Regions from separate parts of the Peribacillus sp. N1 genome, predicted to be linked through region 3. Evidence: riboswitches for the same ligand, from Rfam matches in the RefSeq annotation. Region 3 holds a riboswitch; each other region holds the start of a gene.
What was found. Region 3 has a riboswitch for S-adenosylmethionine ahead of mtnK (S-methyl-5-thioribose kinase). Riboswitches for the same ligand answer to the same signal wherever they lie in the genome.
Positions count from the first base shown of each region.

Region 1: it holds a riboswitch for S-adenosylmethionine, as region 3 does, so the genes downstream of both, ACYP5M_RS02230 (Na+/H+ antiporter NhaC family protein) here and mtnK (S-methyl-5-thioribose kinase) in region 3, are expected to answer to the same signal.
Region 2: it holds a riboswitch for S-adenosylmethionine, as region 3 does, so the genes downstream of both, ACYP5M_RS13715 (O-acetylhomoserine aminocarboxypropyltransferase/cysteine synthase family protein) here and mtnK (S-methyl-5-thioribose kinase) in region 3, are expected to answer to the same signal.
Region 4: it holds a riboswitch for S-adenosylmethionine, as region 3 does, so the genes downstream of both, ACYP5M_RS19325 (methionine biosynthesis PLP-dependent protein) here and mtnK (S-methyl-5-thioribose kinase) in region 3, are expected to answer to the same signal.

Region 1 covers NZ_BAAHZO010000001.1:479,985-486,034, reverse strand. The annotation lists gene ACYP5M_RS02245 (LysR family transcriptional regulator) at 95-973, opposite strand; gene ACYP5M_RS02240 (chromate transporter) at 1,218-1,847, shown strand; gene ACYP5M_RS02235 (chromate transporter) at 1,896-2,441, shown strand; gene ACYP5M_RS02230 (Na+/H+ antiporter NhaC family protein) at 2,773-4,080, opposite strand; SAM riboswitch class I at 4,271-4,378, opposite strand; gene ACYP5M_RS02225 (SOS response-associated peptidase) at 4,657-5,328, opposite strand; gene ACYP5M_RS02220 (hypothetical protein) at 5,389-5,544, opposite strand; gene hutG (formimidoylglutamase) at 5,828-6,050, opposite strand, start outside.
Region 2 covers NZ_BAAHZO010000003.1:158,343-164,392, reverse strand. The annotation lists gene gcvH (glycine cleavage system protein GcvH) at 39-422, shown strand; gene ACYP5M_RS13725 (toprim domain-containing protein) at 514-879, shown strand; gene ACYP5M_RS13720 (thioredoxin family protein) at 883-1,191, shown strand; SAM riboswitch class I at 1,336-1,443, shown strand; gene ACYP5M_RS13715 (O-acetylhomoserine aminocarboxypropyltransferase/cysteine synthase family protein) at 1,543-2,853, shown strand; SAM riboswitch class I at 2,969-3,081, shown strand; gene ACYP5M_RS13710 (methionine ABC transporter ATP-binding protein) at 3,235-4,269, shown strand; gene ACYP5M_RS13705 (methionine ABC transporter permease) at 4,262-4,930, shown strand; gene ACYP5M_RS13700 (MetQ/NlpA family ABC transporter substrate-binding protein) at 4,946-5,782, shown strand.
Region 3 covers NZ_BAAHZO010000001.1:1,256,247-1,262,296, forward strand. The annotation lists gene ACYP5M_RS05960 (pyridoxal phosphate-dependent aminotransferase) at 1-510, opposite strand, end outside; gene ACYP5M_RS05965 (carbon-nitrogen family hydrolase) at 610-1,392, shown strand; SAM riboswitch class I at 1,464-1,617, shown strand; gene mtnK (S-methyl-5-thioribose kinase) at 1,696-2,898, shown strand; gene mtnA (S-methyl-5-thioribose-1-phosphate isomerase) at 2,913-3,959, shown strand; gene ACYP5M_RS05980 (LCP family protein) at 4,051-4,941, opposite strand; gene ACYP5M_RS05985 (lmo1851 family serine protease) at 5,055-6,050, opposite strand, start outside.
Region 4 covers NZ_BAAHZO010000005.1:165,086-171,135, reverse strand. The annotation lists gene ACYP5M_RS19340 (ABC transporter ATP-binding protein) at 1-1,250, shown strand, start outside; gene ACYP5M_RS19335 (type B 50S ribosomal protein L31) at 1,387-1,635, shown strand; gene metC (cystathionine beta-lyase) at 1,747-2,928, opposite strand; gene ACYP5M_RS19325 (methionine biosynthesis PLP-dependent protein) at 2,925-4,037, opposite strand; SAM riboswitch class I at 4,124-4,237, opposite strand; gene fumC (class II fumarate hydratase) at 4,566-5,948, shown strand.

The DNA.
Region 1 (6,050 bases), 780 kb from region 3:
TTTTGCAAGGCAGGGTGTCCGGGGCCACACCGTTTCCCACAAATCTGAAAACGCTGCCAAATTGTAATGGTAAACGAAGGTAGCTTTTCATTCCTTATCGAAGAAAATCAACAAATTTAGACACCCCTATTTTGTTGAATCGCTTGTTTTTCCTGACTAGCCATAAATTTCTTGCCATATCTATTCTGGAAATATCCACTTCCCGCAAAAAGCCTTGCTCCAATTCCCTGGCCACTGTCAACCTTGGCAAAATGCTGATTCCAAGTCCTGCTTCAACCGCACTTTTTATCGCTTGTGTACTGCCAATCTCCATGTAGCTTTCTATTTTTTCTAAAACCCCATGCTCCCTTAGCATGTTTTCTACGATAAGCCGTGTTCCGGAAATGGATTCACGCCAAATCATCCTTTCATTTCCCAATTCCTCTAGCTGAATTTCTTTTCTGTCTTTCCATGGGTGGTCGGATGGACATACCAATATCAATTCGTCTTCGGCGAACTTGTCTACAATAAAATCGGTGTTTTCCACAAGTCCTTCCACCAAGGCCAAATCAATGACATCGTTTGAAAGATCCTCCAGAACCCGGGGGGTATTTTTTATCGTCAATGTCACTTTTATTTCTGGCTGCTGTTTTTTAAATCTCCCAAGCAAGCTCGGCAACAAATACTCGCCGATAGTCAAGGAAGCCCCAACTATTAGATTTGCATTGTACTTCCCCGTCGATTGCTGAATCACTTCTTTTGAATGGTTGAAGTCATTTACTATGGCTTTTGCAAAAGGGTATAACAGCTTTCCTGCTTCTGTAACTCTCAGCCTTCCTTCCTCACGGTCGAATAACAAAGTGTTATAATAATTTTCCAGTTGATGGATCTGCCGTGTTACAGCGGGCTGAGATAGGAAACTTAACCTCGCCGCCTGGCTTAAACTTCCTTCATCCACCACTAAACAAAACATTTTCAGATTTTCCAATTTCATGAAAACAACCTCCATGTTTTTTGATAGTTTATTAAAATGATAGCATCATTAGGTAAATGGTGAAATGAAAATAGTGTGATACATTCTGAGGCTATTCAATTATTGGCGGCATTCTTCATAAAACGGATAAATCTTCTGGGTATAACGTTTTGTTATACCCGATGATTTTGTTGCAATTTACCCATCCCTTTTTCTTTGATATGTTAATAATAAGATTTAACAATGCATTCAAAGGAAGTGACTGATGTCAATGAAAGGACAATGGAAAACTCTTTTCCAATTATTTTGGACCTTTTTTAAAATAGCACCTGTCACATTCGGAGGCGGGTTTGCGATGATCCCTTTAATAGAAAAGGAAGTGGTCGAAAAGAGAAAATGGATGAAAAGCGAAGAAGTTACGGATGTTTTTGCTTTATCTCAGTCCGTACCGGGAGCTGTCGCCATTAACTCCGCCACCTTTATCGGCCATCGGATTGCCGGAATGAAGGGGGCAATGGCTGCCATGATCGGTGTTTCATTACCTACCTTTTTAATTGTTCTGCTCCTCGGCATTTTGTATTTTTTCATTCAGGATAATCCGAAGGTAGAATCCGCATTCATATCGATCAGAGCTTCCATAGTAGCCATCATCGCCTATGCGGCTATCAAGATAGGAAAAACGGCTGTTGTAGACAAAACAACTTTCTGCATTTTAATAGTAGGAATTCCAGTCCTTTTCTTTCTTCACCCTGTGATGGTTATATTAGCAGGAGCTTTTGCTGGTATTGTGACCATCTCCATTAAGAGAAAATTAGGTTACGATGTCAAGTTGGACAGAAAAGATATAGGAAATGAAGAAAATGATTTCGAACCTTTCATGGGTGCTGGCATATAGGTATATCAAAAAAGGGACTAACTAATTTTCAAGAAAGTGTGTGATGGAATGATGGAATTGTGGGAGTTGTTTAGCACCTTCTTTATTATCGGCTTTGTATCGTTTGGAGGCGGATACGCCATGATTCCCGTAATAGAATCGGAAGTCTCACAGCATGGATGGATGACGACGCAGCAATTTGCTGATATCATCGCGATTTCCGGTATGTCCCCAGGACCTGTCACTGCCAATAGTGCCATTCTTGTTGGCTATTCTACTGCTGGATTTGCAGGGGCCATTTCATCTGCTTTCGGAATCTTACTTCCTGCTATTATATTCGTAACCGTTATAGCCACCTTCTTCAGCAAATTGAATCATTACCCAGTTATTCAATCCATGTTCTATGGACTAAGACCCATTGTCACTAGTTTAATCCTCTTTGCAGCAATCAGCTTTGCACTTTCCAATAATATGATAGCGCTGAACTTTTCTTGGCATGCGATAAGCTTATTAATCGTTTTTGGATTATCGTTATTTGCCCTAATGAAATTACGCTGGCACCCAGCCTATGTAATTATCCTTTCCGGTTTAGTTGGTGTTGTCCTCTATTCATGACAGGTGTCGCACACACAACCATCATTAATTTGGACCGGAATTAAGCAGAAAAATTGAAGAATGATTGATACTATATGAATGGGAGAAAACTTGATTATGTTTATGTATTTACCATACAAAAAACACCCTGTATCCAATGATTCAGGGTGTTCAGACTGTAGACTAACTCGATGAAATTTTAGGGGTTTGTACAATTTGAACGTTGATTTCCCCTCCAGGCACTCGCTTTCCGCGGGCGGTCCGGGAGCCTTTGCGCCTGCGGGGTCTCCCCTGGACTCGCTTTTCCCGCAGGAGTCTCGCACACCCGCTCCAATCAACTTTGTTTTAACTTTTAGTTCTTCGATCCATCATTTCCCGGCTGAAACCGTGGAAAACCAATCAAGATGGCAAGGACGCCACAAAATCCAATTAGTATTGGGTAATATGAATACTGCAAGATGCTTATCGGAGAAATCTTTGCTACCCCTGCTGCAACAAGCAGTTGTGCTCCATATGGTATCAACCCTTGGATACAACATGCAAATATGTCAAGCAAGCTCGCTGATTTACGCGGATCAATCCCATACTTTTCAGCGATATTTTTGGCAAGTGGCCCGGCAATGATAATCGAAATCGTGTTATTTGCCGTTGAAAGGTTTGTCAAACCAACAAGCCCTGCAATGCTGAATTCCGCCCCTTTTTTTGATTTGCTATTTCGGGTCACTAGGTGGAGTAGATAATCGATGCCACCATTATGTTTGATAACAGCTACCATACCTGCAATTAAAATGGCAAGGAAGGAGATTTCATACATTCCCGCCATTCCTTCTCCAACTTTTTGAATGACACCCAACGGTTTATAACTTCCATCAGCCAAGCCGATAATTCCGGCAAATACGATTCCGATGGAAAGGACCAGGAACACATTGACTCCTGCCAATGCAGTGATCAATACGCAAAGATATGGAAGAATCTTCACCCAATTATAAGAATGTTGGGAGATGTCAGCTTGTTCACCCATTGTTAAAATTCCAAGGATTGCACATGTGATGATGGCCGCAGGTAAAACGATGAAAAAATTCACTTTAAACTTATCCTTCATTTTCGTTCCCTGAGTTCGAACTGCAGCGATTGTCGTATCTGAAATGAAGGAAAGGTTATCCCCAAACATCGCACCACCAATAACGGCCGCCATTGATAGGGCAAGCGAAATATCTGTTTGCTCACTAATCCCGACCCCGATAGGTGCCAATGCAACAATCGTTCCCATGCTTGTCCCCATGGATAAAGAAATAAAACAAGCAATAATGAATATCCCTACCATTAATAGATTTTGCGGAAAAACAGCTAAGGCAAGATTCACTGTCGATTCAACTGCTCCCATGCCATTGGCAACTTCGGCAAAAGCACCAGCTAAAAGGAAAATGATAACCATTAACATAATATTGGCGTCCCCGGCACCTTTACAGAAGATATCAACCTTATGATTGAATGTCTCTTTCCGATTCATTGCCAATGCAGCTGCCGAAGCAATTGAAATTGCAACAATCACCGGAAATGAATAAAAATCTTTAGTGATGATTCCGGACCCTATAAATAAAATTAAAAATACGACAAATGGGATCAATGCCCATGGATTCCCTTTATTGTTTGCACTCATGATGTACACCTCTTTTTATTTTTCCCGTGACATGTGTCACAGCTCTTATTCTATTAACAGCTTTCGCAAATAACTCCAATTTGAACCTACCTGATTATCTAGTCTTGGAGATATAGCAAAAAAACCGGCATAAAGAAGACCCCTTCTATTTAACAACAAGAAGAGGTCTTTTAATTTATAAAAAACACCCTCCTTATCTTTCAGGCAAAAATCAGCCTGCTGGATTTGGCACAGCACTCCATTTAAGTCCGCTGCCGAGACATCTTCGGGCCAGTCCCTCCGTCTCTCTTGATAAGAAGATTACATTATATAATTTATCAAATATTACGATGCCTTCCAGAAAAGTACCACACTGGAAACTTGCTGAAACCATCTGAGTTTGTGAAAGTGACATCGAAAGTCGTTTTGAAAAGCAAATATAACAGTACAGCATTTTGTCTATTTTCGCAAGGGTTAATTTTAAAGTATTTTACATGCACTCCTTACTATTTATAAAGAAATCTTGACATGTGCGGTTAATCAGTTTTTTTCATTTATCAGGATGGAATTCATATAAAAAAGAGGTCTTATGACCTCTCAGCAAATTTGTTGTATTAGGTTAGATGAATTATTTTTGGTCGAATTCACATCAGTCGATACCTCAAAGGCTTCCATCTGTTCCGAATCGAATGACTTTAAATACTGCTGCAGATATGCAGGATCATTATTTGTTGGACTCAACCATTCTTTTTCATCTTCTGGTTTAAGGATGACAGGCATACGATCATGAATGCTGGTCATTAGCTCATTAGGAACGGTTGTTATAACGGAGCATGAATAGACGCTGATGCCTTCAGGAGTTTTCCAGGATTCCCAGATACCCGCCATTCCAAATGGAGCATGATTCTTCAGTTTTATTCGCATCGGTATTTTTCTTTCCGGTGTCTTCTTCCATTCATAAAAAGAGTCAGCGATTATCAAGCATCTCTTCTTCTTATACGCATTCCTGAAGCTTGCTTTCTCAGTAATGGTTTCCGCTCTGGCATTGATCATTTTGTAGCCCACTTTTTCGTCTTTTGCCCAGAAAGGAATGAGTCCCCACCGAAGATATCCAAGTCGATTCCTTGCCCCGTCATTAATGACGGAGAGAACGGATTGGGAGGGAGCAATATTGTAGCTGAATTGGTATTCCCCATCAAACGATCCTTGAATATCAAACCGATCTTTTATTTCTTCAATGTCAGTGAAAAGGGTAAAACGTCCACACATACTATCGCCTACCGTATTAGAATTTATTACAGTGTAACAAATCGAACGGACAGGCACAAATCAGCGTTCTAAAATCCTGATGTCGGTAAATGGTTGATTAAATAATTCGCTGGAAATCAAAAGAGTTCCAAGGACTTCTCTTTCATCTTCAGCTTTAATGATTTCCGACAAGATCAAGGTACTGCCATTCCTGACCGTCACTTTATATTCATTCATAAAAAATCCCCCCTAGATGGTTGTTATTATAAACCAAAAACCCACAAGTATCAGTAGTGAACTTTGGTAGAGCCATGGTTAATCCTATAACGGGGAGTCAAGCAATGGCCCCGACCATTAACGCGTGTAAAGGAGGCGTAAAAAAGACTGTCCATGAATGATTCACGGACAGCCTGGGTGGTGCCAAAGGACTTAGTTTCAATACTTATAATTGAGCATGGAGATAACATTGAGGAAAGCTGGAAGGACCAAATTGGAATTGCCCCTCTTCCATATCCATTCATTATTTAAAATGCAGCAAAACTTCATTTATTAAATGTGCTGCCAATGTTACGGTTTTATTATTTTCGTCCAACGAAGGATTCACTTCCGAAATGTCAAAGGAGAGGATTTTTTCATTCGATACGATATGCCTAATAATCGCACGTACCAATTTCGGATTCAGTCCAAACGGCGATGGAGCACTCACCCCAGGTGCGTATGCTGAATCAATGACGTCCGTACAT
Region 2 (6,050 bases), on a different contig from region 3:
GAATAGATAAAATAAGATGTACATATGGAGGGTTAATAATGACAACAACACCAAAAGAACTTCGTTACACAAAAGAACATGAATGGGTCAAAACGGAAGATGGAACAGTGCGCATTGGAATTACAGCTTTCGCACAGTCCGAGCTTGGGGACATCGTATTCGTTGAGCTTCCGGAAATCGGCGATGAATTGAAAGCGAACGAACCATTCGGAAGTGTTGAATCCGTTAAGACCGTTTCTGAGCTTTATGCACCTATCAGTGGCAAGGTTGTTGAAGTAAACGAAGATTTAAGTGACAACCCTGAATATGTAAATGAGTCTCCTTATGAAAAGGCATGGATGGTTGTGCTTGAACCATCTAATAGCAGTGATATTGAAAGCCTGATGAGCGCTGAAGAGTATGAGAGTTTAATCAACGGTTAAAAAAAGGAGAGGGGGGACTGAAAAGGCCTGCTCTCTTTTTCATTTTGTACCGTGGCAGTTGCACACATAATTCGTGAGATGGAGTGATGACATGGAGTGGGGCGAATTCGATAAAGTGATCATTGTAGAAGGCAGTTCCGATAGAAGAAAAGTTGCCTCCGTTTTAAATGAAGATGTGGAAATAAGATGTACGAATGGGACCATATCATTAACTAAGCTGGATGAATTAGTGGATGAATTGATGGACCGTGATGTTTATCTCCTTTTTGACGCAGATGAATCAGGAGAAAAGCTGCGGAAGCAGTTCCGAAGGGAAATGCCTGAGGCGAACCACCTGTATATTAATAAAATGTACAAAGAAGTGGAAAGCTCACCCGAACATCATATCGCAACTGTGCTTCTATCTGCCAATATGAATGTGAAAATGAAATTTTTAAGTCAAAGGGTGAACGACTAATTGATGCAGGAATGGAAAGAAGAAGAGTGTAAGCTTGCTGTTGAACATGGGGAAACCTTTTGCTTATATTTATATACCCCTTTATGCGGCACTTGTCAGGTTGCCTCCAAGATGCTGACGATATCCTTGGAGCTATTCCCGGAATTGAAGGCAGGCAAAATGAATATGAATTATGTCCAAGCAATTGCCGAATCATATGAAATTGAAAGTGTTCCATGTTTATTGTTTTTCAAAGAAGGACGGCTGCACAAAAAAATATATGCCTTTCAATCCGTTCCTTATTTGTACGGATTGCTTAAGGAAATCAGCTAAGAAACCAATCGGAACCGTGGTTGGTTTCTTTGTTGCGGACATATGAATGTTAGATGAAATTAAACAAAGAATATTCTAACAATTCATTGACTGATTTAATCTAAAATGCTATATTTTGAATTAAGTAACAGCAGAATTTAATAGTTCTTATCAAGAGTGGCGGAGGGACTGGCCCGACGAAGCCCGGCAACCGGTATAAATTTTTATATACGGTGCTAATTCCAGCAGAGTGTTGGCTCTGGTAGATGAGGTGTATTCTTGAAACCTCTTCTTATTGAAGTGGTTTTTTTGTTTATAAAAGGCCAGACATCATATAATTCCAACTAAATCCATAGAAAAAGGTGAAATCATATGTCAGGGAAAAAATTGCGTTTCGAAACATTGAGTGTTCATGGCGGTCTGCAAGCTGATGAAACAGGTGCACGTGCAGTTCCTATCTACCAAAGCAATGCATACTTGTTCAAGGACACCGACCATGCAGCGAATTTATTTGGCCTAAAGGAGAATGGCTATATATATTCACGACTCCATAATCCCACGATCAGCGTTTTTGAGGAAAGAATGGCCTTATTGGAAGGCGGAATCGGCGGATTGGCAACAGCAAGCGGAATGGCTGCCATCTCACTTTCAATCCTGAATATTGCCGCTGCAGGGGATGAGATTGTTTCAGCATCTACATTATATGGCGGTACGTATAACCTTTTTGAAAATACTCTTCCTAAATACGGGATTAAAGTGAAGTTCGTTTCTCCTGATGACCCTGAAAATTTCAAAAGGGCGATTACGCCAAGAACTAAAGCCATTTTTGCTGAAACCATCGGAAATCCAAGTTTGAGGGTGCTTGATATTGAAGCGGTAGCGAAAATCGCCCATGATGCCGGAATACCTTTAATCATTGATAATACCTTTGCGACACCGTATCTATGCAGACCAATTGATTTTGGAGCGGATATTGTCATCCATTCCGCTACAAAATGGCTTCTGGGAAATGGAACTACGCTTGGCGGTGTCATCGTGGATGGAGGGAAATTCGATTGGAACTCGCCAAATTACCCTGGCTTCACAGAGCCTGACCCAAGTTACGACAATCTGGTATACGCCGAGGCAGTTGGACCTGCCGCATTCATAACGAAAGCCCGAGTCCAGTTACTCCGTGATTTAGGACCTGCGCTAAGTGCCCAAAGTGCATTCCAGTTTACGCTGGGACTTGAAACGCTGCATGTAAGGATGAAAGAGCATCTATCAAACACCAAGTCTGTCATTAAATATTTAAAAAACCATCCTGCGGTGACTTGGGTTTCACATCCTGGTGATGAGGATCATCCCGATAAAGCCCTTGCGGAAAAATATTTGCCAAAGGGAGCTGGATCTGTTGTGACTTTTGGGATACAAGGTAATCGAGAAGCTGGGGCAAAACTTATCAATTCGGTGGAATTATGGTCCCATGTAGCGAATGTTGGGGATGCGAAGAGCTTGATCATCCACCCAGCCAGTACGACCCATCAACAATTGAATGAGGCAGGTCTTGCGAAAGCGGGTGTGAGTGCCGACCAAGTCCGTTTATCGATTGGGATTGAAAATGTAGAGGATTTAATAGAAGATTTGGAGCAGGCAATTGAAAAAGCGACGAATATAGTCTCCTTGACATCCAAAACGGTTTAAGTAAAGTTTCTGTATGCTTGTACTAGAAATATTATACATTGCGCTCCTTTTTTATCTATGATAAAATTTCTCCATACTAAAGAACTTAATGATGTACAAATATTCTATATATTAGCTCTTATCAAGAGAGGTGGAGGGATGTGCCCGATGAAACCCGGCAACCGACAAGGAGATTTCCTTGGAAAGGTGCCAATTCACACAAAGTTTAATCACTTTGGAAGATGAGAGGAAGGCCTGTTTCTTCACCTGCCTTTCTGCTCATGCAGAAAGGTTTTTTCTGTTTTAATTGGGTAAACTTTTACATGATATGAGAAACAGACTAATAATGTAGAGAAATCAACTAAGTTCATAGGTTTTATTGGATAAAAGAGGTGAGGGTTAATGATTACATTGACGAAAGTCAGTAAGCTGTTCCGAATAGGAAAAGGAAACAGTGAGACAATCAAGGCTGTAAATAATGTGAATGTTGAAATAAATAAAGGCGAGATTTTCGGTATCATCGGTTACAGTGGAGCGGGGAAAAGTACTTTGATCAGAATGCTCAATGGATTGGAAACACCAACAGAGGGATCTGTTGTAGTTGCTGAGAAGGAAATTTCAAAAATTAAAGGGGCTCAGCTCCGCAAGGCCCGTCAAGAAATCAGCATGATTTTCCAACATTTCAATTTATTATGGTCGAGGACCGTTCAGGAGAATATATCTTTCCCATTGGAAATTGCAGGAGTTTCTAAACCTGAGCGAACCAAGCGTGTGAACGAATTGATCAAGTTAGTAGGATTGGAAGGCAGGGAAAAGGCCTATCCATCACAATTAAGCGGAGGGCAAAAGCAAAGGGTGGGAATAGCCAGGGCTCTGGCAAATGACCCTAAAGTGCTGCTGTGTGATGAAGCGACTTCTGCCTTGGATCCGCAGACTACCGACTCCATACTCGAATTGCTTGTTGACATCAATCAGCGTTTGGGGTTGACGATCGTCTTGATAACACATGAAATGCATGTGATCCGCAAAATCTGCCATCGCGTCGCCGTGATGGAAAGTGGGCAAGTTGTTGAACAGGGACCTGTCCTGGATGTTTTCAAGAACCCTAAAGAACAAATGACGAAGCGTTTCGTGCAACAGGTAACGGAACCGGAAGAAACGAAAGAAACGATGGACCATTTGCTCGAACGCTATCCTGCAGGCAAAGTGATTCAATTGACCTTTGTAGGCGATCATGCCGAAAGCCCGTTGATCACCAAGCTTGTACGTAACTTCGAGTTGGATGTCAATATCGTTCAAGGTAAGATATCCCAAACAAGAAGCGGTTCATATGGAACATTGTTTATCCATCTTGATGGCACTGAGGATGAAATGCTCCGCGCAATCGAATTCATTAAAGCACAGCAGGTAGGCGTGGAGGTGATTACTCATGCTTGAAGAATTATTGCCGAATGTTGATTGGGAAGACATTATTGAAGCTACGAGGGAAACGCTTTACATGACAAGCGTCTCTGTAGTGGCAACCTTTTTTATAGGCATAATATTAGGATTGATCCTGTTCCTGACAGGGAAGGGTAATATGTGGGAAAACCGGGCAGTCAACGGGATCATGAGTGCTGTCGTCAATATTTTCCGTTCCATTCCATTTCTTATTTTGATCGTGCTGCTCATTCCTTTCACTAAAGCGCTAGTCGGTTCCATGATCGGAGAGAACGCTGCACTGCCGGCACTTATTATCGGTGCGGCACCATTTTATGCGCGTATGGTAGAAATCGGCCTTCGTGAAATCGATAAAGGTGTAATTGAAGCTGCTAAATCGATGGGAGCAAAAACGAGCACGATCATTTGGAAGGTCCTTCTTCCAGAGTCAATGCCTGCCCTTATTTCCGGGATTACGGTAACATCGATTGCATTGGTTGGATATACCGCAATGGCCGGGGTCATCGGCGCAGGCGGGCTTGGTAATCTAGCCTATTTGGACGGCTATCAAAGAAATCAAAATGACGTTACACTAGTGGCGACCATCGTTATTCTAATTATCGTCTTCATAATTCAAATTATTGGAGATGTGATTACATCTAAATTGGACAAAAGATAAAGGGAGATGAATAGGATGAAAAAGTTTTTAGGATTTGCATTAATTTTAGTGTTGTCTATCGCTTTGGCTGCTTGTGGAAGTGAAAAGGATAAAAGCGGCAGTGATACGGAGAAAGAATCGAAGAAAATAGTTGTAGGGGCATCCAATGTTCCTCATGCTGAAATCCTTGAGGAAGCTAAGCCGCTTCTTAAAGAAAAAGGAATCGAATTGGAAATCGAAACTTTCCAGGACTATGTTTTACCGAATAAGGCGTTGAATGATAAGGAATTGGATGCTAACTACTTTCAACATATTCCATATTTAGAGGGGCAAATTAAAGAAAATGGATATGACTTCGTTAATGCTGGCGGAATCCATATCGAGCCGATTGCTCTATATTCACAAAAATATAAAAGCATTGATAAACTTCCGGAAGGCGCAACAATTATTATGAGCAGCTCTGTTGCTGATCATGGGCGCGCTTTATCCCTTTTGGAAAAGAATGGCCTGATCACTTTGAAAGAAGGCGTCGATAAAACGACGGCTACAACTAAAGACATCGTTGAAAATAAGAAAAACCTTAAATTCGATGCTGATTATGAAGCGGCCCTGCTTCCTAAAATTTATGAGAGTGGCGAAGGCGATGCAGTCTTGATCAACTCCAACTATGCAATTGACGCCGGTTTGAATCCGCTTGAAGATTCGATTGCGATTGAAGATTCGGAATCTCCATATGTGAATGTCATTGCCGTAAACAAAGGTGACGAAAATAAAGAAGCAATAAAAGCGCTTGTAGAAGTATTGCATTCTAAAGAAATTCAAGATTTCATTCTTAAAGAATACAAAGGTGCAGTTGTACCGGCGGATAAATAATTCAAGAATGGCGACCTGATTTAACTCAGGTCGCAGTTTAAAAACAAAAAGGTTTCGGAATGGTCTCATTCCGAAACCTTTTTGTTTTTATTTTGGATTTGAACCGATAATAGCCCTCTTTATTTGTTGTTGAGTGCCGATGGACAGAGATAACAACCAAAACGCTCATATTACACATAGCCATGGTTGCGGAATCTGCGTCAAAAGCTTCAGGTTTTCCAGCTTTCTTAATCACTTGTTCAATCAGAGGCTCTTAATACGAGTATTT
Region 3 (6,050 bases):
TTTGGCTTTATCAAGCACTTCTTTATGTATGTCACTGTATTTTGGAAGAAAATCATTTTCTTCTGTCAAGGGCATGAATTCGGTCTTTGCCTGGGCTAAAACAACACCGGAAAGATAATCCGGATAGCCGGGATCCGGAACAAGGATCGTATCACCCGGATTCAATAAACACTGCGGCAGTTCGACAAGACCTGCCTTTCCCCCGAAGAGAATCGCCACTTCACTGTTCGGATCCAGCTTGACACCGAATTCACGTTCATAAAAGACGGCAGCAGCATCTTTTAAATATTGATGCCCCCGGAATGGCGAATATTTATGATTAATCGTTTTTTCAGCGGCAGACTGCAAGCTTTTCACGATATGGTCTGGTGTCGGCTGATCAGGGTTTCCCTGGCCTAAATTAATGACATCATGTCCTTGCTCCGTGATGGCATTGACTTTTGCGACTAGTGAGGCAAAAAACTGCTTGGGCAGGTCCTGAAGCTGTCTGGATTTTTCGAATTGCACCATTTATACACCTTCTCTGAAATTTCTTGAAATTCTAGACACAAATGATATATGTTTATCATAGTCTTGTAAAGCATTTTTTACATGTGGGGGTTTTAAACGATGAAGTGGAAAATAGCTTGTATTCAAATGGATATAGCATTCGGGCAACCGGATATCAATTTTCAGGTTGCGGAACAATGGTTGGAAAAAGCAGCACGGTCAGAACCCGATATCGTCATTTTACCAGAGCTTTGGACAACCGGATACGACTTAAGCAGGTTAAATGAGATTGCTGATCAAGAGGCGGAAAAAACGATTGAATTTCTTAAAACACAGGCAAGGAAACACGAGATTCACATCGTAGGCGGTTCCATTGCGAAAAAAACGGGCAAGGGAATCTATAACACCATGATCATCATCGATAAACAGGGAAATCTCATAAAAGAATATGATAAGCTTCACTTATTTCAGTTAATGGATGAACATCATTTCCTGAAGCCAGGAGAAAAGGATGGTTTATTTACTCTTGATGAAAAAATATGTGCTGGTTTCATTTGTTATGACATCCGTTTTCCTGAATGGCAGCGAGCCCATACCGCTAAAGGCGCCGAAGTTCTATTCGTTACGGCTGAATGGCCAAAGCCGAGACTCGATCACTGGAGAGCCTTATTGATTAGCCGTGCCATCGAGAACCAAGCCTATGTAGTAGCCGTTAATCGCTCAGGCTCTGATGTCAATAATATATTTGCCGGTCATTCCCTGATTATTGATCCTTGGGGAAATATCATAAGTGAAGCCGGAGAAGGAAACGAACTCCTGACAGGCACCTTGGACTTCAATAAAGTTACGGAAGCACGTAACAAAATACCTGTATTCGAAGATCGCCGTCCTGATTTTTATTAAATTACCCATTGACAAACTATTTAAAAAGTTGATATTATTTTCCCGAAGATTAAAATTTCAGAAAACATTTACTCTTATCAAGAGCAGGCTGAGGGATAAAGGCCCTATGAAGCCCAGCAACCGACTGTAATACCATTGTGAAATGGGGCGGATTCACCGCCGGATTATAAAATCCACAGAGCACGGTGCTAATTCCACCAGAATTCATATTCTGGAAGATAAGAGGTCCGAAGCCAAAACTTCTGCCTCTTTCTATATGAAAGAGGCTTTTTTATTCTTATTTTGAATCCGGAGGGGAAAAGAATGACTCAAAACCATTCAAATTTTAAGAGATTGACAAACGAAACAGCTATAACCCTTGCAAAAAAACTTGGGTTGGTCAATGCGGATGCAAGTTTAACATGTAAAGAAATCGGCGATGGAAACTTAAATTATGTTTTTCATATTACAGACACAGTCACAAATAAAGGAATTATCATTAAACAAGCGGTTCCTTATGCCAAGGTACTTGGCGAAGGCTGGCCGCTGACATTGAAAAGGGCTGCCATTGAAGCGAATGCGCTGATTCATTTCAGAAGTTATTGCCCAGAATTCGTACCGCAAGTCTATTATTCTGATGAAAAGCTTGCCATCACGGTCATGGAGGATTTATCCCATTTGAAAATCGTTAGAACAGGATTGATTGAAGGCGATTCATATCCATTGCTTTCACAGCATATTGGTGAATATGTTGCGAAAACGGCATTTTATACATCCGATTATCATTTAGAACCCTCTGCCAAAAAGGAAGTTGCCCGACATTTCACGAATCCCGAACTCTGCAAAATCACTGAGGTCTTCATTTTCACGGATCCATTTTTTGAGGAACTCCCGGGAGATTTCGAGGTGGAATTGACTGATGCCGCCAAAAATATATGGAATGATAAAGAAGTGATCCTTGAGGTCGCTAAGCTGAAACAAAGCTTTGAAACCGAGCAGGAAGCCTTGCTTCATGGAGATTTACATACTGGAAGTATATTTGCAAGTGAAACTGAAACAAAGGTTATCGATCCAGAATTCGCTTTTTATGGTCCAGTTGGTTTTGACCTTGGTCAATACACTGCCAACCTTCTCTTTCAGGCAGTCACACGTAATAGCGTTGGAAAGGAAGAGATTTTCACACACCTTAATGAATTTTGGAATGCCTTTGAAGAAACTTATTCCGAATTATGGGAAGGTCAAAATAAAAGCCCATTTCGTCATGTGAAAGGTTATCTGCCTTATTTACTGACAAAATTCAAAAAAGATGCATTCGGCTTTGCCGGCTGTGAACTGATTCGGCGAACCATCGGACTTTCCCACGTTGCCGATTTAAATGTCAATGAAGATAAAGAAACAAGGATCGCTGCCAAAACGGCTACATTGGAAATCGGTGTTTTTTTAATTAAAAAACGGGAAGAATTGGATGTTTCAGCTGTCATTGAAGCCTTGAAGCAACGTACACTGCCATCTTATTCAACCATTTAAAAGGAGACCTGCACATGACAACACATGCACCATTACCTTATTCGGTACAATGGGCTGATACCCATATTACATTATTAAATCAACAAGCCCTTCCTTCCATAACAGAATTCATTGAACTTCATTCTGTTGATGATGTGTATGACAGCATTTTGACATTAAAAGTTCGCGGTGCCCCAGCAATTGGACTGACGGCAGCATTTGGTGTTGCACTTGGTGCGAAACAGGAAACAACCGCTGAATTAGCCGAATTCAAGAAAAATGTATCAAGGCATATTGAAAAACTCGCATCATCACGGCCAACCGCTGTCAACCTTTTTTGGGCGTTAAGGAGGATGGAAAATACTCTGGAAGATGCGCAAAGCATTTCAACTGCCAAGGAAGCACTTATATCGGAGGCTAAAGCCATCTTTGCTGAAGATGAAGAAATGTGCAGGAAAATCGGGGAACATGGTTTATCCTTATTCACTAGAGGAGATTCCATTCTAACGCATTGCAACGCTGGGGGAATTGCCACGGCTCGGTATGGCACAGCCTTGGCTCCCTTCCACCTGGCAAAAGAAAAGGACTTTCCGCTAAAAGTGTATGCATGTGAAACCAGGCCTGTCCTGCAAGGGGCGCGTTTGACTGCTTGGGAATTGATGCAAGCGGGGGTTGATGTCACATTAATTTCTGATAATATGGCTGCCCATACGATTCATCAGAAAGGAATAAATGGAATCATCGTCGGTGCCGACAGAATTGCGGCTAATGGAGATACAGCCAATAAAATCGGGACATTGGGATTGGCGATATTAGCCAAGCACTTTGGTATCCCTTTTTACGTGGCCGCTCCATCAACCACATTCGACCTCACTCTCGAGTCCGGCACTTCCATCCCGATCGAAGAAAGGAATGAAGCGGAAATCACCTTCATTCAAGGTGTTAGGATCGCTCCTGAAAACGTGAAGACTTTCAATCCAGCCTTTGATGTTACACCGAATCATCTAATTACAAGCATCATTACCGAAAATGGCATCATAACCCCGGATTTCATTAAAAACATTCCGCTTTTTGTTAAATGATCCAGGTTGCTTTATTGATGATAAAAAACGAGAAGGGTTACTTATCCCTCTCGTTTTTGTGATTATTCTTGCGAGGTCCATAATACAATTTTTATTTTTTTGAAAAGAATTCTTGAAGTGCCTTCTTATTTTTAGTGTAGTCTATTTCCAAAACGGCTCCGGACTGGGGATATATTTCATCTTTAAAGCTTCCTTCCACTGGAACCCTTAAGGTTTCGACGGTGTCCGGTGTATGGAAGACGGCTTTTGGCCCCATTTCCATTATTGTTTTCAGTCCAATATCCGTATCCAAGTACGAGAGTCCTTGTTCGATTATACTAGGAAGGGCTGCCATCCCTTCGAAGGACGAGATTTGATTTATAAAGGCTGTTTTTAATTGAACCATTACTTCTTGTTGTCGCTCAACCCTTCCAAAATCACTTTCATCGTCATGTCTAAAACGGACATATTTCAATATTTCCTCGCCATGTAAAACATTTTTACCGACGCTTGCTTGAATGCTCATATCATCAATGATTTCCTGGTCCACATTCACCGCTACCCCCTCAGGTGCAAGTAAATCGACCATCTTCACGAATCCCTGAAAGTCAATTACCGCCACATGATCGACCTTGACACCGAAGTTTTCCTGTATGGTTTTTTTGAGAAGTTCCCTTCCACCATAATAATAAGCTGCATTTATTTTGTTATATCCTGTTTTATTCCCAGGGATTTTAACATAACTATCACGCATAATCGAAGCCAGTTTCAATTTTTCCTGCTCAGGAAAGTATTTTGCCAGAATAATCGCATCGGATCGAGATTTTCCCTCTCCCCTTGTATCGACACCAATTAACAGAAATGTTTTCACACTTTCCTGGTTCTCTTCTTTGGTTAGTTTTTTTTCCGTACCTGCATTTCCATTTTGTTTGGGTAAAGGGGCATAAGTGCAGCCTGCCAGAATCAAGATCAATAGATATATGAACAATACCTTTTCTTTCATTACCTCACCTCATCGGAAAATTACCCCTTATTCTCTTCCCAATATTGGAATATTATGCATTAAACGACAAAAAAGCCTGCCAACGATAATCGCTGACAGGCTTTTCGGGCAAATCACTTATTGATTTCTTTCTTTAATACTTCTACCGCCTTTTTCACTTGTGTGTCATTCTTAAGGATTTTCTCCTGGATGACCTGCATCAATTTCACGGTAGTATCATCTTTAATGGTGCCAGTTTCTTTAATTTTTTGTTCCCTTTGAAAAGCTGTGACAGCATTCGTTGTTGCTTCATCAAAGAATCCATCTATCTTACCCGGATCATGGCCTGCTTCCTTCAGCATCTCTTCAGCAGCTTTCACTTCACTCGAAGAATCGGATGCTTTCAATTCCTTGTCAGGCGAAATGTACGGAAGGCTGGCATAATCAGGAAGCTTCACTGTAATATCCGGCTTGATCCCTTTTTTATGAATCCAATTACCTTCAGGAGTCAACCATTTAGCTGCCGTATATTTGAAATTAGATCCATCTTTAAAGTCTTCGGCAGTCTGCACTGTCCCTTTCCCAAATGACTTGACCCCAATCAATGGGATGTCCGCAGATTCACTGACAGCCGCTGCAACGATTTCAGAAGCACTGGCACTTCCGTCATCAATCAACACGACTACCGGGATTTTCAGTTCTCCATCATTCTTCGATTTTTCGACTAGTTTTTCCCCGCTGCGATCCTCAACTTGAAGGACCACTTCCCCATTAGGTATGAACAGGCTTGCCATTTCTATTGCTTGATCAAGCAGTCCCCCCGGGTTTCCCCGCAAATCCAATACGAGACCCTTCATATCCTTCTTGGACATTTCTTCAAGCGCCGTTTTCAGCTCTTGGACTGTATGTTCGGAAAAACTGGTCACTTGAATCTTGGCAACTCCATCATCAAGCATTTCCGCATAAACCGTCTCAATCGGAATTGTGTCCCGTTTAATGGTGAGCTCAATCGGTGCCGACTCACCAGCTCTTGAGATGGATAGATCCACTTTCGTGCCCTTCTCGCCCCTGATTTTCAGGACAGCTTCAGAAGAGCTTAGCCCTTCAACGCTTTTACCGTCCACACTTAA
Region 4 (6,050 bases), on a different contig from region 3:
TACTTATTCCGATCATCGTTATCTGGACGATGGTATACCGTAAATTCGCCTCGAAATATAATCACATCATTCGGGAACGGGTCAGCGATATTAATGGGATGATCAATGAATCTATTTCTGGAATGAGCATCATTCAGGCATTTGGACGTGAAAAGGAGACAAAGCAATCTTTTGAAAATCTAAACAGGGAGCATTATTCCTATCAAAATAAAATGCTCCATTTGAATTCGTTGACGGGTGGAAACTTGATTGGCGTCATTAAGGTTTTGGCGCTTATGGCATTCGTCTGGTATTTCGGCGGGATTTCCCTTACAGCCAGTTCGGCCATTTCCTTAGGGATGATGTATGCAATTGTTGATTTGATCAGCCGCCTGCTTCATCCGCTTCATGGAATCGTCAATCAGTTCGCTAATCTTGAACAGGCGCTTGTTGCAGGGGAGCGGGCATTCAGTTTATTGGATGAGCAGGGATTGGCAGTCAGTGATGAAAACATATCCAGATACAAAGGAAACGTGCAATTCGAAAATGTTTCTTTTGGTTATAAGGATAATGAATATGTGTTAAAGGACATTTCCTTCTCCGCTAAACAAGGGGAAACGGTCGCTTTAGTTGGCCATACTGGGTCAGGAAAAAGTTCCATAATGAATTTATTGTTCCGCTTTTATGACAGCAGTGAAGGCCAAATTAAAATCGATGGCACGAATATATTGGATATCCCTCATCAGACGCTTCGTGAGCATATGGGAATCGTCCTTCAGGATCCCTATTTATTTACTGGCACCATCGCCTCCAATATCAGTCTGAATCATAAAGACATTACAAGGGAAATGGTTGAAAAATCATTAAGAGATGTCGGGGGGGACAAAGTGCTGAAGCATCTTCCTTTAGGGCTGGACGAACCCGTGATCGAAAAAGGCGGAACGCTGTCTTCCGGGCAGCGGCAGCTAATCTCTTTTGCCCGTGCTCTTGCATTCAATCCGGCCATATTGATTTTAGATGAAGCGACAGCGAGCATCGATACCGAAACCGAGGCAATTATCCAGGAGGGGATGGAAGTGCTGAAAAAAGGGAGAACAACCTTCATCATTGCACATAGACTTTCCACGATAAAAAATGCCGACCAGATTCTTGTACTGGATAAAGGGCGGATTGCTGAGCAAGGTACACATGAGGAATTAATGGAACTAAAAGGGAAGTATTATCAAATGTATGAACTGCAGGCTGGTCCGCATAAAGGCATGGCTGGTTGAACACAATTGAATAAGGGTGAATCATCAAGATTAAACTATAATGAGGGTACCGACTTTTGGTACCTTCAAGCATAATTATTGATAATAGTAATCATTACGTTTAAGATATGCCTATACTGACGATGAGGTGATAATAGTGAAACAAGAAATTCATCCCGATTATCAACAAGTGGTATTCATGGATACCAACAGTGGGTATAAATTTTTGACAGGCTCCACGAAGACGTCCAATGAAACGATCGTTTGGGAAGACGGACAAACATATCCATTATTAAAAGTGGAAATCAGCTCGGATACGCACCCTTATTATACAGGAAAGCAGAAGTTTGCTGAAAAAGGAGGACGGGTGGATCGCTTCCTGGATAAATATAATATGAAGAATTGAGAGTCAGGCCATCGGGAAATCGATGGCCTTTTTTATGACTGGGAAGAAAAAGAGTTAATAATGATGCAAGGAAAAAGGGTGCCCATAATTTATGAGGCACCCATCCTTTATTCATTTTGCAGCAATTGCTTCCCCTTTGGCAATATTGACGAGGGCCGCATCGAAGTCCTTGATTATATCGTCCGGATTTTCAAGTCCGACAGAGAGGCGGAGCAAGCTGTTCGTGATGCCCCGCTTTTCCCTTTCATCATCAGGCATGGCAGCATGGGACATTTTGGCCGGGTAAGATAATATGGATTCGACCGCTCCCAGGCTTACGGCAAATACAGGGAGCTCGACAGTGTTCACGAAGGAACGGAAGATTTCCTCACTTTCCAATTCAAAAGATAGGACCGCCCCTGCTCCAAGTGACTGGCCTTTCTGGATGGCGTGCTGTGGATGATCGGCTAGGCCGGGATAATACACTTTTTTCACCAAGGGCTGATCTTTTAAGTAGGCTGCAATCTTTTCTGCCCCTTTTTGTGAATGTTCCATTCTAACTGACAAGGTTTTTAAACCTCTCATTACAAGCCAGGCATCTTGGACACCAAGGACCGCTCCAAAGGAGTTTTGGAGCGAACCGAGTCTTGCCGCCAATTCCGGATCTTTCACGACCGCAAGCCCAGCTACCACATCACTATGTCCGGATAAAAACTTCGTCGCGCTATGAAGGACAACATCAGCGCCCAGATTCAGCGGTTTTTGCAATGCGGGCGTCAAGAATGTATTATCAACAAAACTTAAGGCACCGGCTTTTTTTGCAATATCACATACAGCTTGAATATCGGTCACTTTAAGTAACGGATTTGAAGGCGTTTCAATGTATATGGCCCTGGTATTTGGCTGAACGGCCGCTTTGACGCTTTCAAGGTCCGTCATGTCAACGAAGGTATGCTCAATATTGAAACGGGTCAATACGCTTGTGACCATCCTGAACGTTCCGCCATACACATCTTCGGAAATGACGATATGGTCTCCGGCAGACAATAGCAGGAAGGCTGTTGAAATGGCAGCCATACCTGATGAAAAGGCAAAGCCGTGAGTGCCTTCCTCTAAATCGGCAATGATATCTTCAAGTGCCTCGCGAGTTGGGTTCCCGCTTCTGCTGTAGTCATATTTGCCGAATTGATCGATATCCGATTGATGGAACGTCGATGCATGCTGAATGGGGACGCTCACACCGCCCGTTGCCGGATCGAATTTATGTTGATTATGAAGTAATTTCGTTTCAAAGCTAAAATCATGACCTGTCATCGTAGTGCCTCCCTTTTTACATGTGCGAATGCTTGCTGCAGGTCGCCAATCAAATCATCGCTATCCTCGATGCCAACGGAGAAGCGAAGCAGGCGATTACAAACCCCATTTGCCGTTCTGACTTCAAGCGGTATATCGGCATGTGTTTGTGTGGCAGGATAGGTGATGAAGCTTTCAACCCCTCCAAGGCTTTCTGCAAAGGAAATTAATGAGAGCGATTGTAAAAATGGGTTGACCGCCGCTTCATCAATGATGCGGAAAGAAATCATGCCGCCTCTGCCGGGATACAATACATCAGTGACACAATCATGCTCCGATAAGTAATCTACAAGTATCTTAGCATTCTTTTCATGACGCTCCATCCGCAATGCCAGGGTTTTCATTCCGCGCATCAACAGCCAAGAATCAAATGGGCTCAAGACAGCTCCAGTACCATTATGATGGAAGGCAAGTGCATCACATAATTCAGCGCCGCTAGCAACGATCAGTCCCGCGAGCACATCATTATGACCACCGAGATACTTGGTTGCACTATGAATCACAATATCCGCTCCAAGCACGATGGGTTGTTGAATAAGAGGCGTGTAAAAAGTGTTATCAACGATTAACAATAAATTATATCGTTTGGCCAATGCCGCAACGGCGCTAATGTCCGTTTGCTGCATAAGGGGGTTAGTGGGAGTTTCGATGAAGATGGCTTTCGTGTGAGGAGTGATGGCTTTTTCGATATCCTCCAAACAACAAGTGTTTACATAGTCACACTGCAATCCCCATTTTTTAAAACCTTGTTCTAACAGACGATATGTACCGCCATAAAGATCTTCGCTGACAATCCATGCATCCCCGGATTTAAAAAGGGCAAGAATAGTGGAGATGGCGGCCATTCCTGAACTGCAGGCATAACCTTGGTCTCCTTTTTCCAGATCGGCGATGGATCGCTCCAATAGCTGGCGTGTAGGGTTACCAGTCCTTGTGTAGTCGAATCCCGTCGATTGGCCAATTCCTTCGTGACGAAAAGCTGTTGAAAAGTATACCGGCGGATTGACTGTTCCTGTCGCCGTTTCGCTGCGATTTCCTAATTGAGCAAGATATGTTTCAGATTTGTACATGGTTTTCACTGCTCCTTTGAGTTATATAAAATAAAAAAAAGTCTTCTTTAAGAAGAAGACTTTGATTAAGTAGGGACGAGTCATTCTTCTTATCTTCCAAGTTCACAAACTTGTGGAATTAGCACCTTTTCATTGGTTTGAAACAAATGAAGGTTGCTGAGGTGTCATCGGGCCATTCCCTCTACCTCTCTCGATAAGAGTTTAGATTATTCAATTTCTTTTGAATTTACTATATATACAAAATACTGTCAAGGACATTTTGGGAGTGATAATGCTTTGATGTTCATGACCAGGTCAATTGGAGCCTAGCGGTGTCTACACTTTATGTGTCTAAAAAGAATAATTGAATTTTCATATAAACATGAATGGAACTTGGATTTTTCAGAAAACATGGAAAGGGTCAGCGGGATATTTTTGCTTTAAAATAATAAAGTTTGTACAATGTATGGAGAGAAAGAATAATCCGACATTATTCATTTCATATGCAAAAGGTCTTCAATGAATAGTGCAAACATAGGAGGAGAACACATGGAATACAGAATCGAACGAGATACGATGGGTGAAGTGAAAGTTCCTGCTGATAAATATTGGGGAGCACAAACTGAGAGAAGCCGTAACAATTTCAAAATAGGTAACGAAAAAATGCCGATTGAATTAGTTCGTGCATTTGCATACGTTAAACAAGCTGCGGCAAAGGTGAACTATGATCTTGGTGATCTTTCCGAAGTTAAAAAGAATGCCATCGTCAAGATTTGCGGGGAAATCCTTGAAGGTACGCTTGATGAACATTTCCCGCTTGTAGTTTGGCAAACGGGAAGCGGCACGCAAAGTAATATGAACGTGAACGAAGTGGTCGCTAACAAAGGGAATGAGTGGTTAAAAGAAAATGGTGAATCTGAAACCCTTCACCCGAATGATGATGTTAACAAGGCGCAAAGCTCAAATGATACTTTCCCGACCGCCATGCATATTGCAGCCTTTATGGAAGTCGCTGAAAAATTGGTCCCTGCCATCAAAGCCCTTCGTGATACATTCGATACAAAAGAAAAAGAATTTTGGGATGTAGTGAAAATTGGCCGGACACATCTTCAAGATGCTACTCCATTAACATTAGGACAAGAAATTTCCGGTTGGAAAGCGATGCTCGATAAGGATCTAGCGATGATTGAAGAAAGCAGCCAAAAATTATTGAACCTTGCTCTAGGCGGAACGGCTGTAGGAACCGGAATCAATACAAAAAAAGAATTCCCGGGACTCTCTGCCAAACAAATTGCAGCAGATACAGGATACCCTTTTGTCACATCTGATAATAAGTTCCATGCATTGACTAGCCATAACGAAATCGTCTACGCACACGGTGCTTTGAAAGCATTGGCGGCGGATTTAATGAAAATTGCGAACGATGTCAGATGGCTTGCAAGTGGACCAAGAAGCGGAATCGGCGAAATAGCCATTCCGGAAAACGAACCGGGCAGCTCCATCATGCCAGGTAAAGTCAATCCAACACAAAGTGAAGCGCTTACCATGATTGCAACACAAATCGTTGGTAACGATGCTACAATTGGCTTTGCAGCAAGTCAAGGTAACTTTGAATTGAATGTATTCAAACCAGTCATCATCTATAACTTCCTGCAGACGGTCAAATTATTGACGGAAGGCATTCATTCATTCAACGACAATTGTGCGGTAGGCATCACTGCAAATGAAGATAAAATCAAAGAAAATGTAGAACGTTCCCTTATGTTGGTGACAGCATTGAACCCGCATATCGGTTATGAAAAAGCAGCCAAGATCGCCAAAACGGCATTCAAGGACAACTCTACGTTAAAAGAAGCGGCGTTGAAATTGGAGTTCCTGACGGAAGATGAATTCAAAGCATGGGTCGATCCTGCAAACATGGTTAATAAATAATTAGTAGTGCCCTCCCTCTGGTATTAGGGAGGGTGTTTCCATGTGTTAAAATAATGGAATCTACAAATACTGAAATCATAAGTATCGGGAACAGGAGGAAAA